4 regions of the Lysinibacillus sp. FSL K6-1151 genome follow, and region 4 is predicted to be linked to each of the others. Evidence: riboswitches for the same ligand, from Rfam matches in the RefSeq annotation. Region 4 holds a riboswitch; each other region holds the start of a gene.
The links. Region 4 has a riboswitch for cobalamin ahead of cobT (nicotinate-nucleotide--dimethylbenzimidazole phosphoribosyltransferase). Riboswitches for the same ligand answer to the same signal wherever they lie in the genome.

Region 1: linked by a shared signal. The riboswitch ahead of mmgD (citrate synthase) and the one ahead of cobT (nicotinate-nucleotide--dimethylbenzimidazole phosphoribosyltransferase) in region 4 are both predicted to bind cobalamin.
Region 2: linked by a shared signal. The riboswitch ahead of MHI04_RS13560 ((2Fe-2S) ferredoxin domain-containing protein) and the one ahead of cobT (nicotinate-nucleotide--dimethylbenzimidazole phosphoribosyltransferase) in region 4 are both predicted to bind cobalamin.
Region 3: linked by a shared signal. The riboswitch ahead of MHI04_RS10460 (ABC transporter substrate-binding protein) and the one ahead of cobT (nicotinate-nucleotide--dimethylbenzimidazole phosphoribosyltransferase) in region 4 are both predicted to bind cobalamin.

Annotation. Positions count from the first base shown of each region.
Region 1 is NZ_CP152040.1:2,374,317-2,377,479, reverse strand. It holds gene prpD (2-methylcitrate dehydratase) at 1-352, opposite strand, end outside; gene mmgD (citrate synthase) at 451-1,572, opposite strand; cobalamin riboswitch at 1,765-1,960, opposite strand; gene MHI04_RS11535 (NUDIX hydrolase) at 2,209-2,694, shown strand; gene MHI04_RS11530 (hypothetical protein) at 2,750-3,031, opposite strand; gene MHI04_RS11525 (hypothetical protein) at 3,041-3,163, opposite strand, start outside.
Region 2 is NZ_CP152040.1:2,810,762-2,813,924, reverse strand. It holds gene MHI04_RS13565 (energy-coupling factor ABC transporter permease) at 1-342, opposite strand, end outside; cobalamin riboswitch at 485-670, opposite strand; cobalamin riboswitch at 928-1,110, shown strand; gene MHI04_RS13560 ((2Fe-2S) ferredoxin domain-containing protein) at 1,257-1,628, shown strand; gene cobJ (precorrin-3B C(17)-methyltransferase) at 1,633-3,163, shown strand, end outside.
Region 3 is NZ_CP152040.1:2,163,731-2,166,893, forward strand. It holds gene MHI04_RS10455 (translation factor GTPase family protein) at 1-996, opposite strand, end outside; cobalamin riboswitch at 1,179-1,366, shown strand; gene MHI04_RS10460 (ABC transporter substrate-binding protein) at 1,529-2,521, shown strand; gene MHI04_RS10465 (precorrin-3B methylase) at 2,572-3,163, shown strand, end outside.
Region 4 is NZ_CP152040.1:1,218,043-1,221,205, forward strand. It holds gene MHI04_RS05700 (DMT family transporter) at 73-927, shown strand; cobalamin riboswitch at 1,000-1,176, shown strand; gene cobT (nicotinate-nucleotide--dimethylbenzimidazole phosphoribosyltransferase) at 1,270-2,325, shown strand; gene MHI04_RS05710 (trimeric intracellular cation channel family protein) at 2,400-3,005, opposite strand.

The DNA.
Region 1 (3,163 bases), 1.2 Mb from region 4:
TGCCCCCTAAATTATCAGAAGGGTGTCCCCATTCAGCCGCAAGCCAAGTGTCGTTGTAATCCAGCCAACGAATCATACAACCGATATTAAAGGCACCTTTTACAGGATCAAGAACATAGGAAGTGCCTGGAACTCGTGTACCATTGGGAACGACTGTGCCTGGTACTACTGGGCCAAGAAGTTTCGTGCATTCAGGATATTGTAAGGCCAAAATGCCACACCCTAATGTATCTAATAATACATAGCGTGCCGTTTCGTATGCTTCTTCACTTGTAATAGTTGTATTGACTACGTAATCCGCAATATCTGTAAGTAATTGATCTGTCTTAGATATGTCATTTGTTTTAATCATCTATATCTTCCTTTCAAGGCATGAATTTGATATACTAGTATGCTGATAGGCATTGGTCAGAATGCCCATCAGCTCTATGGCGAGTTGTTAAAACTTGATTATACCGACAATTCTTCAAGGTTATGACGCTCGCCAATATAATGGACACGAGGTCTAAATAATCGGTTATTGTCATGCTGCTCAATGACGTGAGCACATAAGCCAATCGTTCGTGAGCCAAAAAAGATAGGTGTATAGATTTCAATTGGCAAGCCAAGCATGTAGTATACTGGTGCTGCATAATAATCTAAATTTGGGTACAAGCTCTTTTCTTGTGCCATCACCTTCTCACCAGCTTCACACATGTGATATAAGCGATCATCCCCTTGTGCCAAACATAATTTATGCAAAGCCTCTTTCATAATTTGTGCTCTTGGGTCCATCTTTTTCATATAAACACGGTGACCAAAGCCCATAATTTTTTCTTTATTTTGCAGTTTATTTTTCAGCAAGGCTTCAAAGCCTGCTACTGTTTTGGCTTCTAGAAGCATGTACATGACTGCCTCGTTGGCCCCTCCATGTAAATTTCCTTTCAATGATGCGACAGCTCCAGTTAAAGCACCGTACAAATCAGATTGTGTAGAGGCAATAACACGAGCTGTAAACGTCGAATTTGGCATCTCATGCTCACTATATAAAACGAGAGACTGATCAAAAATTTCCTCTTCTAACGCCGTTGGTTTTCTACCAGTAATCATGTAATAAAAATTGGCGCTATAGGAAAGCTGACTATCTGGCTCCACAACATCTTGTCCGTTTAAGACACGATAGCTATTGGCTACGATGTTAGGCATACCGCCTAAAAGTCTATAAGCTCGCGTCAAGTTCATTTCAGTAGAACGATCATTGATGTGCTGATCAAAGCCTGCTAAAACAGAAATTCCAGTTCTCAGTCCATCCATCGCATGTGTTTCATTAGGCAAGAGCTTGAAGATTTGGAAGATCTCTTGTGGAACCTGATAATGTGCTTTTAATTTGTCCTGTAAGTCAGCCTGTTGCTCGGCAGTAGGAATTTCGCCATGCAGTAGTAGGTAGACAATGTCTAAATACGAATATCTTTGTGATAATTCAATCAAGTCGTAGCCTCGAATAACAATTTGACTTCCTACAGTGTCTAAAAAAGATAATTTTGTTTCAGCAGCAATGACCCCATCAAGACCTGGTGAATAAGTTAACTCCATTCAATGACAGCCCCTTTGTTTAATTATTCTTGTAAGCGTTACCATTCCAACACGAAAGAACAACAAAAAAACAACTTCTACCCCTTTTTAGAAGTTGTTAATCTACAAAAGCATGACAGACCAAATAACAGTGAATTTACAGGAATTCACAAAAATCATGCAGTAGCTAACACCTCCCTATCCTCGTAGGTCAATTGATGCTTATTTTGTGGCAGGTCTCCTGACTTATAATCAACACTTCAATAACACCTTCCCATTTTGACAAACAAAACAGTGGCCTTGTTATCGAGCTCCTAAATACAGTTGCGGGACAGTGTTGGACTCTCACCAACTTCCCTTTTAATCAAATGGAATGAACCCCATTTGAACCACCAAAATTTAGCATATTCAATTTGTCTATTTACCTTAACATAGAGTTTTCAAAACAATCAATATAGGTAAAATTCAGAAAAGACTGATTATAAAAAGCTATTTTTCATTTTTGATTGACTATTCTGCATTTTTGAGCATTATTTTGTACAAAAAAAGATTGTTCATCTATACCAATAAATCCATTTTCAAGGGTTATAAGTAAAATAGAGGTCTTTATAATAAGAAAGGCGAATAGTTTTTTTATAATATAGAGGAGGAGCACATATGGGCTATATTTCAGAATTAAGGAAACACATCGGTAGTAGACCGATTATCAGTATCGGGGCGACAATTCTTGTAGTCAACGATGACAAGAAAATTCTCTTTCAACATCGTTCAGATACGTTGGATTGGGGATTACCTGGTGGCTCAATGGAACTGAATGAAACGCTAGAAGAAGCTGCTACCCGTGAACTTCATGAAGAAACAGGACTGGTAGCGAATGAATTGGACTTGATTGGTGTTTTTTCAGGGCCAAATTATTATTTTCAATATCCAAATGGGGATGAAATCTATACAGTTATTCATCTTTATAGTGCGAAAAATGTCAGTGGTGTATTAGAGATGAGGGATGGTGAGAGTTTGAATCTTACCTATTTCAGTAAAAATGAGCTACCAGATCATCTTGAGAAAAGAACAAAAACACTCTTAGACAATCTAGAGGACAAATTGTGGAATTTAGATAGTTCTTTTGCAAAGAATTCTCTTTAAATAACAAAGAGCATGCTTTTTATGAAAACATGCTCCCATCTTAACTATTAGGTTATTACAGTCTAATCTTAACCTCTGTACCGTCTTGTGCCTTGACATCTACTAGCACGAGCCCTTTGTAATTTTGTAGTTCCTTGATAATAGGCTTGAGCATTTCTTTGTCAATGAATGGAAAGGAAAAGTCGATTTTTTTTCTGTCGAAGTATGCCTTTGTCCATTTGTTGACACTTTGCTGAATCCATTTTGAAGTCAAAGTGGAAAGAACAATGGTTAGCACAGCATATGGAACAGGAACGGTAAAGCGAACGTCTTTTGCTTTCACTTTTACATGCATCATAAGTCGCCTCTACTCAATGAAAACTGAAACGGTATCTCCGTTTGCCGATTTTATGTCCACAATTTGTCCATCTAATTCATTTTCGATGGCTTCAAGAAGAAGATTGATATCGATATCTTTCACGTATTTTTC
Region 2 (3,163 bases), 1.6 Mb from region 4:
CGTTCCGATGACACTCATAGCTAGAGGTCCGAATAAAACCGTTCCAAGTCCAACACCAGTTGGGTGGGAGCAACTACCTGTAACCGAAGGGATTTTTAACGCCGACAGCACAAAAGCAAAGGCTCCTGAAAGACCTAAAAGCATTTTGGTTTCAGGGTTTTCTTCAATTGTTTTGCGAATGGAGCGCAATCCTAGAATAATAAATGGGATAGAGATGACCCACCAAAAAATAGCCCATTCGATTGGTAAAAAACCTTCCATGATATGCATAGCAAAGGCACGTTTTGGCACGAGTAAAAAGGCCAATAAAAAATAACTAAGTTTCCACCATGAAAATTTCAAAAGCTTTCCTCCTTACTAATAGATTTTTAGAATGTAGCGTGCGTAAATAAAAAAGCACTTCTCCGTTGTTGGAAAAGTGCATAGCTAAAAAAGCAAATAACATTCTCATCTGCTAAGCCGCACACCTATCCTCGTAGGCTGAAACGATCACATATTTTTCGGCAGGTCTCCTGGCTCTAGTTCAACACTTTATAGGTCTTCCCATCCGTTGGACAGTGACATGTTCTATAAAGCTCCCTAATACAGTGGCGGGACCGCGCCGGACTCAAACCGGCTTCCCTTTTAAGCAAAATGATAAGTATTTTACACCGAAAAAACATTAAGTTGTGAGATTTCACGACAAAGTGTAACATGATTTTCCATAAATATGCTATACTTTTTTTAAAAATATTTTCAATTGAAGGTCAATAGAGAAGATTCTGATAACTACTGAATTGTCATAAATAAGGAGATATTATAATTTTTATACCTGGTCTACACACAAAATTGATAAAATTGTCATAAATTTTTATAGAAATATTGAAATTTTAAAATAATGAGATATGATAGAGACAGTTTTCTATTCTATAAAGAAGATAATAAATTTCATATAAAACGTCGATAAGTGCTCGAATAACTCGAGATAATAGGGAAATTGGTGAAAATCCAATACAGCCCCCGCTACTGTAATAGCTGATGAAATCGCAAAGCCACTGGTGCAAACTTGGGAAGGTGCGATAGTAAAATGAAGCTTAAGTCAGGAAACCTGCTTATTTGATTGTGCATGCAAACTTTTCGGAGGGAGAAGTTGAAGCAAGAGCGAGTACCTGCATTTTATTTTATTCGTTTTTATTTGGCTTCTACAAAACCTTTACTCTTCGTAATTAGAGTAAAGGTTTTTCTTTTTCCAGAAAGCAAATGAGGGGAGACAGAAGATGACAACATGGAATTTAGAGGGGATGAAAACACATCTCTTTATTTGTAATGGTAGTAGCTGCATGAACAAAGGTGGGGAGGAAATTACCCTAGCTATTCGAGAAGAAATACAACAGCAAGCACTTGATCAAGAGATACATACAACAAGAACGCGCTGTAATGGACGATGCAAGGATGCTTGTGTGGTCATCGCCTATCCGCAAGGGAATTGGTATCGTGTACCATCAACAGAGCATGCTAGAACACTTGTACAAGATTTACATCATGAATCCTTATACAAAGAACATGTCTTTACACTTCGTGAAGGTACATTACAGCGTACAGCACAAACGACAGCCATTAAAGGGATCGAAAAGGTGAAAGAGGGGTAACAACATGGCGCAAAAAGGAAAAATTTTCGTAGTGGGCTTTGGACCTGGAGACTTTAAGCATATTACGACACGGGCGGTAGAGGCATTACAACAAAGTGATATGATCATAGGCTACAAAACCTACGTGGAGTTGATTCAAGATTTAGTCAGTGCGAAGTCGATTGTCAGTACTGGAATGACCGAAGAGGTGTCCCGTGCGCAGGAAGCGGTTCGCCAAGCAGAGGCTGGAAGCATTGTCTCAGTCATTTCAAGTGGTGATGCGGGTGTCTATGGTATGGCGGGATTAGTGTATGAGGTATTGATTGAGCTAGGCTGGACAGAAGCAACGGGGATTGAGGTAGAAATTGTCCCTGGTATTTCTGCCATCAATTCATGTGCTAGCTTACTTGGTGCCCCGATTATGCATGATGCCTGTACGATTAGTTTAAGTGACCATCTAACACCATGGAATTTAATTGCCAAGCGCGTCGAGGCAGCCGCTATGGCGGATTTTGTAATCGCTTTATACAACCCAAAAAGCGGTCGCCGAACAAGACAAATTGTCGAAGCACAGCGCATTCTCTTAGAATATCGTTCGCCTGACACACCAGTAGGACTTGTGAAAAGTGCTTACCGCGATCGTCAAGAAGTGACGATGACAACATTAGCCGAAATGCTGGAGCATGACATTGGAATGCTGACGACAGTCATTATTGGTAATTCGTCGACATTTTTCTATGACAATAAAATGATTACACCACGTGGCTATCAACGTAAATATACATTGGGTGAAGAAAAACAACCCTTACGTCCACATCAACGTTTACGTGAAGAAAATGAACCTTGGGCAATGAACCAAGAGACAGGGACTGCACGACAAGACTTTACAGCAGATCCTAATGCAGGGCGTTTTAATAAACCCAGTGTAGCCGCTACGCCAAAGTCAAAAAAAACAGCACTTGAAATGGCTACAGCGGCACTCGCAATGGTGAAAGGAACAAGTGCAGTCAAAGTAACGCCGAAACTTGTACAGCAAAAAATAGAATCCATTTTTGAATTAGCTGTAAGCCCAGGAGTGGTGAATAAGTTTTTCACACCTCAGCAAATGATGACGTTAGCAGAGGTCGTTGGGGAAGAGGGGACGATGGAATATACACCAGACCATCAAATCCATTTGAAAATCCCAACGACTGCCCCTGAACGTATTACGGAGAAATTACAGGAAGTAGGCTTTTTATTAGCGCCGATTGGTGATGTGCTATCCTTGAAGGCTTGTGATTTTTGCTATGGTGAAAAGGCCGATTCGATTCCCTATGCAGAAGAAATACAACAAAAATTAGGTGGAATGTCTTTGCCGAAAACATTAAATATCGGTTTTAACGGCTGTGGTATGGCCTGTTACAGGGCTGTATTTGATGATATTGGTATTGTCTATCGCAAAAGTAAATTTGATGTCTTTATTGGGGCGAAGCCAGTTGGTCGTACGGCCCATGCAGCACAGCCTGTTGTAGAAGGGTTGGAGCCTGAACAACTGATTCCACTAATTACAGATATTA
Region 3 (3,163 bases), 950 kb from region 4:
TAGCGTTGGGACAAGCTCATAGGGCTGTGACAGCATAGTAGTGCCGATGCGGTCTCCAATATTGGCCTGACTAAGTCCTTTAACAGCAAAAATCTCTCCCGCTTCAACCTGTTGGACGGTATCAAAGCGACTGCCATTATAGAGGCGAATTTCAGTCACTTTTTCTGTCACTTCTTCAAACGAAAATTCATCCCGAACATGTAAAACGCCCTTGACAGCCTTCATAAATGTTAAACGCTGGTGGCCGTCATGACGAATTTTAAAAACCTCCCCCTCAAACGGTGCATTCACTTCAAAATGGGTGTCTGTTAATAGAGGGAGCTGGGCAAGCAATTCCTTGATGCCCTCATCCTTTAGGGCAGACCCTGTAAAGCAGGGGAAGGCACATTCCTTTTGAATCATGGTCTGTAGCTGAGTAAGACATTGCTCATGCTCCAATGACTCATTCAAAAAGGCATTGAGCAGCTCTTCATTACGCTCAGCCAACCATTCCATGATGCCGCTTGAAACATAATCAGTACGAAGCGGTTCATCGACGAACAGCACCTGCTGGGAACAATCCTTGCGGAGCTGTGTCATAACGGCCTCCACATTGGCTCCTTCGCGATCAATTTTATTGATAAAGAAGAATGTTGGGACATGGTATTTGCGTAAAAGCTGCCACACGGTTTCCGTATGACCCTGTACGCCCTCGACCGCACTAATGATAACAATGGCATAATCCATCACACGAATGGCGCGCTCCATCTCAGGGGAGAAGTCGACATGCCCTGGTGTATCAATCAACGTGTATGTATCGTCGCCTATGTTCATGCGACCTTGCTCGGCAAAAATGGTAATACCACGCTTGCGCTCTAGCTCATGATGATCGAGAAAGGTATCCTGATGATCCACTCGACCACGAGCTTGAATGCTTTGTGTATGAAAAAGTACTTGCTCAGAGAAGGTTGTTTTACCTGCATCCACATGCGCAAGTACACCAATTGTTTTGTACATAACATATCCTCGTTTCTATCTATAGCTATCTTTTCATTGTAACAGAATACTAGCCTATATATTTCTTGTAAAATAGTTCGTATTTTTGTCGAAATAGTGCTAATATAATGATGATTATATATTTAGCAACATACTACTGATTGAGCTACAAATTTTCTTCTGCTAGTCTATCAATAGTATTAACCATTATAGAACGTATTGGTGCAAATGGCATTTGTCATTTGCTTAAAAGGGAAATCGGTGCAATTCCGATGCTGTCCCGCAACTGTAAATGGGGAGTCTGTACAGCATGCCACTGTAGTTTAACTATGGGAAGGCGTATAGATGATGAACCTAAGCCAGGATACCTGCCAGTATGTGTTTTTTGACTAAGAACCACGAGGATGGGGATAGTGATAAAGGTAATGTACCGTTTTTTCACTATGCTACTCTCTTGGCGACAAGAGGGTTTTTTTATGCCCTTCCCACGAATCCTGGTAGCAAAGAAGTCTTTGATTTCTTTCTATAGATGAACAACAAAGGAGAAAAGGACATGAAGAAATGGAAAAGTTTATGGCTGGTGATGGTCATTGCCTTGGTCGCTGTTTTAGGGGCTTGTAATGCAAAGGACAAATCTGAATCAGCAGCGCAAGATGAGAAGGTTGAGCCATCTGAGGCAGCAACGGAAGTAACCATTGACAATAATGAAACAACTCAAACATATAAGGAAGCACCTACAAAAGCGATTAGTTTAAATCAGCATGTGACAGAGATTATGCTAGCGCTAGGCTTAGAGGATTCCATGGTAGGCACAGCTTACTTAGATGATAAAATCTACGAGCCCCTACAAGAAGCATACGATAAAGTGCCTGTGCTTTCTGATCAATACCCAACGAAGGAGCAAGTAATTGATGCCGAGGCTGATTTCTTATATGCAGGCTGGAAGAGTGGCTTTGGTGAAAAGGGTGTTGGAACACCGGAAGAGCTTGAGGAGTTAGGCATTCATACGTATTTACATACGGCTTCCAATATGACAAAGCCAACACTAGAGGATATTTTCACTGATATTCGTAATATCGCAAAAATTTTCCGTATTGAGGATCGTGGAGAAGCCTTAATTGAGCAAATGACGCAAGATGTGGAGGCAATTCAAGCTAAATTACCAAAAGATAGTGAGAAATTACGTGTTCTCGTATTTGATAGCGGTGAAAAGGATGTCTTTACAGCTGGTCAAAACTTTATGAATGAACTAGTATCAATCGCTGGTGGTCAAAATATTTTTGGTGATGTGGAATCAGGCTGGACAACCGTGTCGAAGGAAGATGCGGTAGACCGTAATCCCGAGGTAGTTGTCGTGATCGATTATGGTGAAACAACGGCCGAACAAAAGATTCAATTCTTAAAAAATGATCCAGCATTAAAGGAGATGGAAGCTGTTAAAAATGATCGCTTTGTCATCCTGCCACTGTCAGCTGCGTCTGAAGGCGTTCGTGCGGCAGAGGCTATTGAAATTTTAGCGAAGGGCTTCTATCCTGATAACTTTTAAAATTCCGAGCTAGCATTGTGCTAGCTCCTTTTTCATAAGGAGCGATATCAATGAATGCATTTCAGAAAAACGTACCAGATCAAACATTTGAAACACTTAATCGTCATGGCGAATTTACACGCTTAGCTGTCAGCCCAGGTATTATTAATAAGCATTATACGCCTGCACAATTTCAAAAAATAGCAGAGGTTGCTGGCGAAAAGGGGGCGATTAAGTATTCGGCCTCCTATAGTATTTTAGTGTCCATTCCAACGAGTGCCGTGACAGAGGCTATGCAAGCCTTACGAGAAGTGGGTCTTTATGTTGCACCATCAGGACCCATCATCGCGATGAAGGCCTGTGATTTTTGTGATGGTGAAAAGATGGAGGCTGCTCCGATAACCGAACAGCTTTATCATGCTTTAGAGGGGATCGAGGTACCTGCAAGAGTACGTGTTAACATCAATGGCTGTGCGTCAGCCTGCTACAATGCAGTCTATGATGATATTGGACTCGTTTATCAGCAGGAGAGCTTTGATGTTTATTTAGGCGCTGTACCGATGGGGGCAAAGGCGCAGGCGGGCATGTTATTTGCGAAAAAGGTAGGTGTCGAGCACATTGAAGATTTTTTGCTACAAATGATGAACCTTTATAAGGAACATG
Region 4 (3,163 bases):
AACAGTTTGCTCATTTTCAATAGATTCTACTGTATAGGTTAATACTTTATACGTAGAAAGTAGGTATTTGTAATGAGCGGAAAATTAGCATTTGTATTATCCATGATTATTTTTGGAGCAGTTGGTGTTTTTGCCAAGTATATTCCGTTAACTTCAAGTGAAATTGCTTTTTGGATGAGTTTAATAGGTGCTTGTTTTTTAGTAGTGATTTTTATTTATAAAAAGGGGAATTTTTCGAAATTAGAGATTATAAAAAATAAGTGGAAATTAATACTTTCTAGTATCGCCTTGTGTGGGAACTGGATTTTTTTATTTCAGGCTTATAAAGCAACAACGATTGCCAATGCTGCATTGAGTTATTATTTTGCACCAGTACTCGTTATCTGCTTATCTCCAATTATTTTAAAAGAGAAGCTAGTTGGCAGAAAAATAATGTATGTCTGTGTGGCTCTTATCGGACTATATTTGATTGTCCAAAGTCAAGGCACTGGGGACAGTGAGCATTTTATAGGCATTGTCTACGGTCTTATCGCGGCATGCTTTTACACAGCGCTAACATTGACAAATAAATTTATATGCGGCTTAAAGGAACCAGAAAATACAATGATTCAACTTTCTTTAGCAGCATTTTTCCTTAGCTTCTATCTACTTGGAACTACAGGATTTCAGGTCATGAAAATCAGTTTTGAGTCAGTCCTATTCTTAATTACATTAGGCATTGTCCATGCAGGGGTTGGATTTTTATTGTTCTTTTTAGGCATGTCACAGTTAAAAGGACAAAGTATAGCCATTCTTAGCTATATTGATCCACTGACATCATTAGTAATTTCCACGATGATTATAGGTGAAAAAATGACGCTTCTACAAATAATAGGAGCGGTCCTATTATTAGGCTCAACATTGCTAAGCGAAATAGAAAAAGAATAGGTAACCGAAGAAATGGTACAAGGCGAGTATTCTAATATTGACAGAAAAAATACGCTGTCGTAGATTATAAATAGTTTAATAAAAGCATTAGGTGCCCAATAGGGAGAATAGGGAATAAAGTGAAAAACTTTAGCGGACCCGCCACTGTATAAGGGAGTGTCATCGTAAATGCCACTAGCGAATCGCTGGGAAGGCACGATGATATGTTGAGCTTGAGCCAGGAGACCTGCCTACTTGCTTCGGAAGTATATAGATGATGGAAAAGTCTGTAGTTTATTTGTCATGACAATAAACTACAGACTTTTTATTTTGTCTTCATGTAGAACGAGAGGAGAAACAATAATGCAATTATTACAAGACACGATTCAAAATATCCAAGAGGCTGATATGAATAGTATGGACCAAGCTAGAAAGCGAATTGATGCGCTTTGTAAGCCCCCAGGTAGCTTGGGGAAACTAGAATCACTTGCCGTACAGCTTTCAGGCATAACAGGACAATTATATCCAATGGTCGATAAAAAAGTGATGATTGTCTGTGCAGCAGATCATGGCGTTTGTGAGGAAGGCATAACAACGAATCCACAAGATGTTACGGTCTTTCAAACATTAAATTTTCCTAAGGGAGGTACAGGCGTTTGTGCGATTGCGGGCATTACCAATGCAAAGGTAGTAACAGTAGATGTTGGGGTAAAAGAAGATATTCCGCTTGATGCAGGTGTTATCATTCATAAAATTAAACATGGCACAGATAACATGGCACAGGGCCCTGCTATGTCAAGAGAAGAGGCTATTCAATCCATTGAAGTGGGGATTCATGTGGCAACAGATGAAATCACAAAAGGAGCCAACCTACTTGGAACAGGTGAAATGGGCATTGGTAATACAACGCCGAGCACTGCCATATTAGCTGCTTTGACTGGCTATGACCCTATTGAAATAACAGGGTTTGGCGCAGGAGTTGGTCAAGGAGGGATTGCTCATAAAGCAGCAGTAATTGAAAAAGCAATTACTCTCAACAACCCCAATCCTAACGATATCATTGATGTTCTAGCTAAAGTTGGAGGGCTAGAGATAGGGGCTATGGCTGGTATCATGCTGGCTGCCGCAAGTCACCGAAAACCTGTTATTATTGATGGTTTTATTTCGACTATTGCTGCGCTTATTGCTTATCAAATTGAACCGAAAGTAAAAGACTTTATCATACCTTCCCATGCTTCAGAGGAACCAGGGGCTAAAATTGCCGCATCATTACTTGGTGTAGAGCCAATGCTGCATATGAACATGCGATTAGGCGAAGGCTCTGGTGCTGCTCTAGCCTTTCCTCTTTTAGATGCCGCTTGTTCTATGATGAAAAATATGGTGACATTAGAAGAAGCCATGAATCTTTTGGCTAAATAGTTACTGAATAACAAATAAGCGCAAATAGTTAATGAACTCTTTGCGCTTATTCATTTTTTTATCAATTACAGTATCTATGCCCGATTCAACTTACGCAAAGGCAAACGCCACTTCATCATATAGGAAAGAATGCGTAATGCTGTAATCACTGCAAATAATACATAAAGGAAAATGTCTCCAGTCAAAACTTCAAATCCGATAACAAGCCCTGCGAGAGCAGCCCAAACACCATAGACTTCATCACGGAGAACTAGCGGCTTCCGTCTAGCTAATAAATCTCGCACAATACCACCACCTGAACCTGTTAAAACAGCAGCTACAACGACTGCGCTAATTGGCATATCTAGCTTCACTGCATAGAGTGCACCTTGAATAGCGAATGCGGATAAGCCAATGGCATCTGTGAAGTTGCCCCAACGATGCCAATGCTGAATCAGATGATGCGGGAAGATAAAAAATATCGTAATCGCAGCTAGTGCAATTTGAAACATCATATCCTGTCCCCATAAGGTTGTGACAGGCAGTCCGATGAGTAAATTTCGAATAGCTCCTCCACCAAAAGCAGTGACAATACCGAGTATATATACACCGAATAAATCGTATTCTTCTTCCATGGCAATGATTGCCCCAGAAATAGCAAAGGCAATTGTTCCAATAATACTAAAAACCTCCCAAGCCATCCCTTTCACCCCTTCTATCAATAAATGAACTTCTTTTTTAAAAGTTAAAAGACTTTTTTTGACGTAACAGAATCTATGAATTTAATAGCCAAAATCAGTCATTACATACGCTTCTTGAAGTAAGTCCGCACATTAGCTTAGCGTAAAATTCGCTTAGA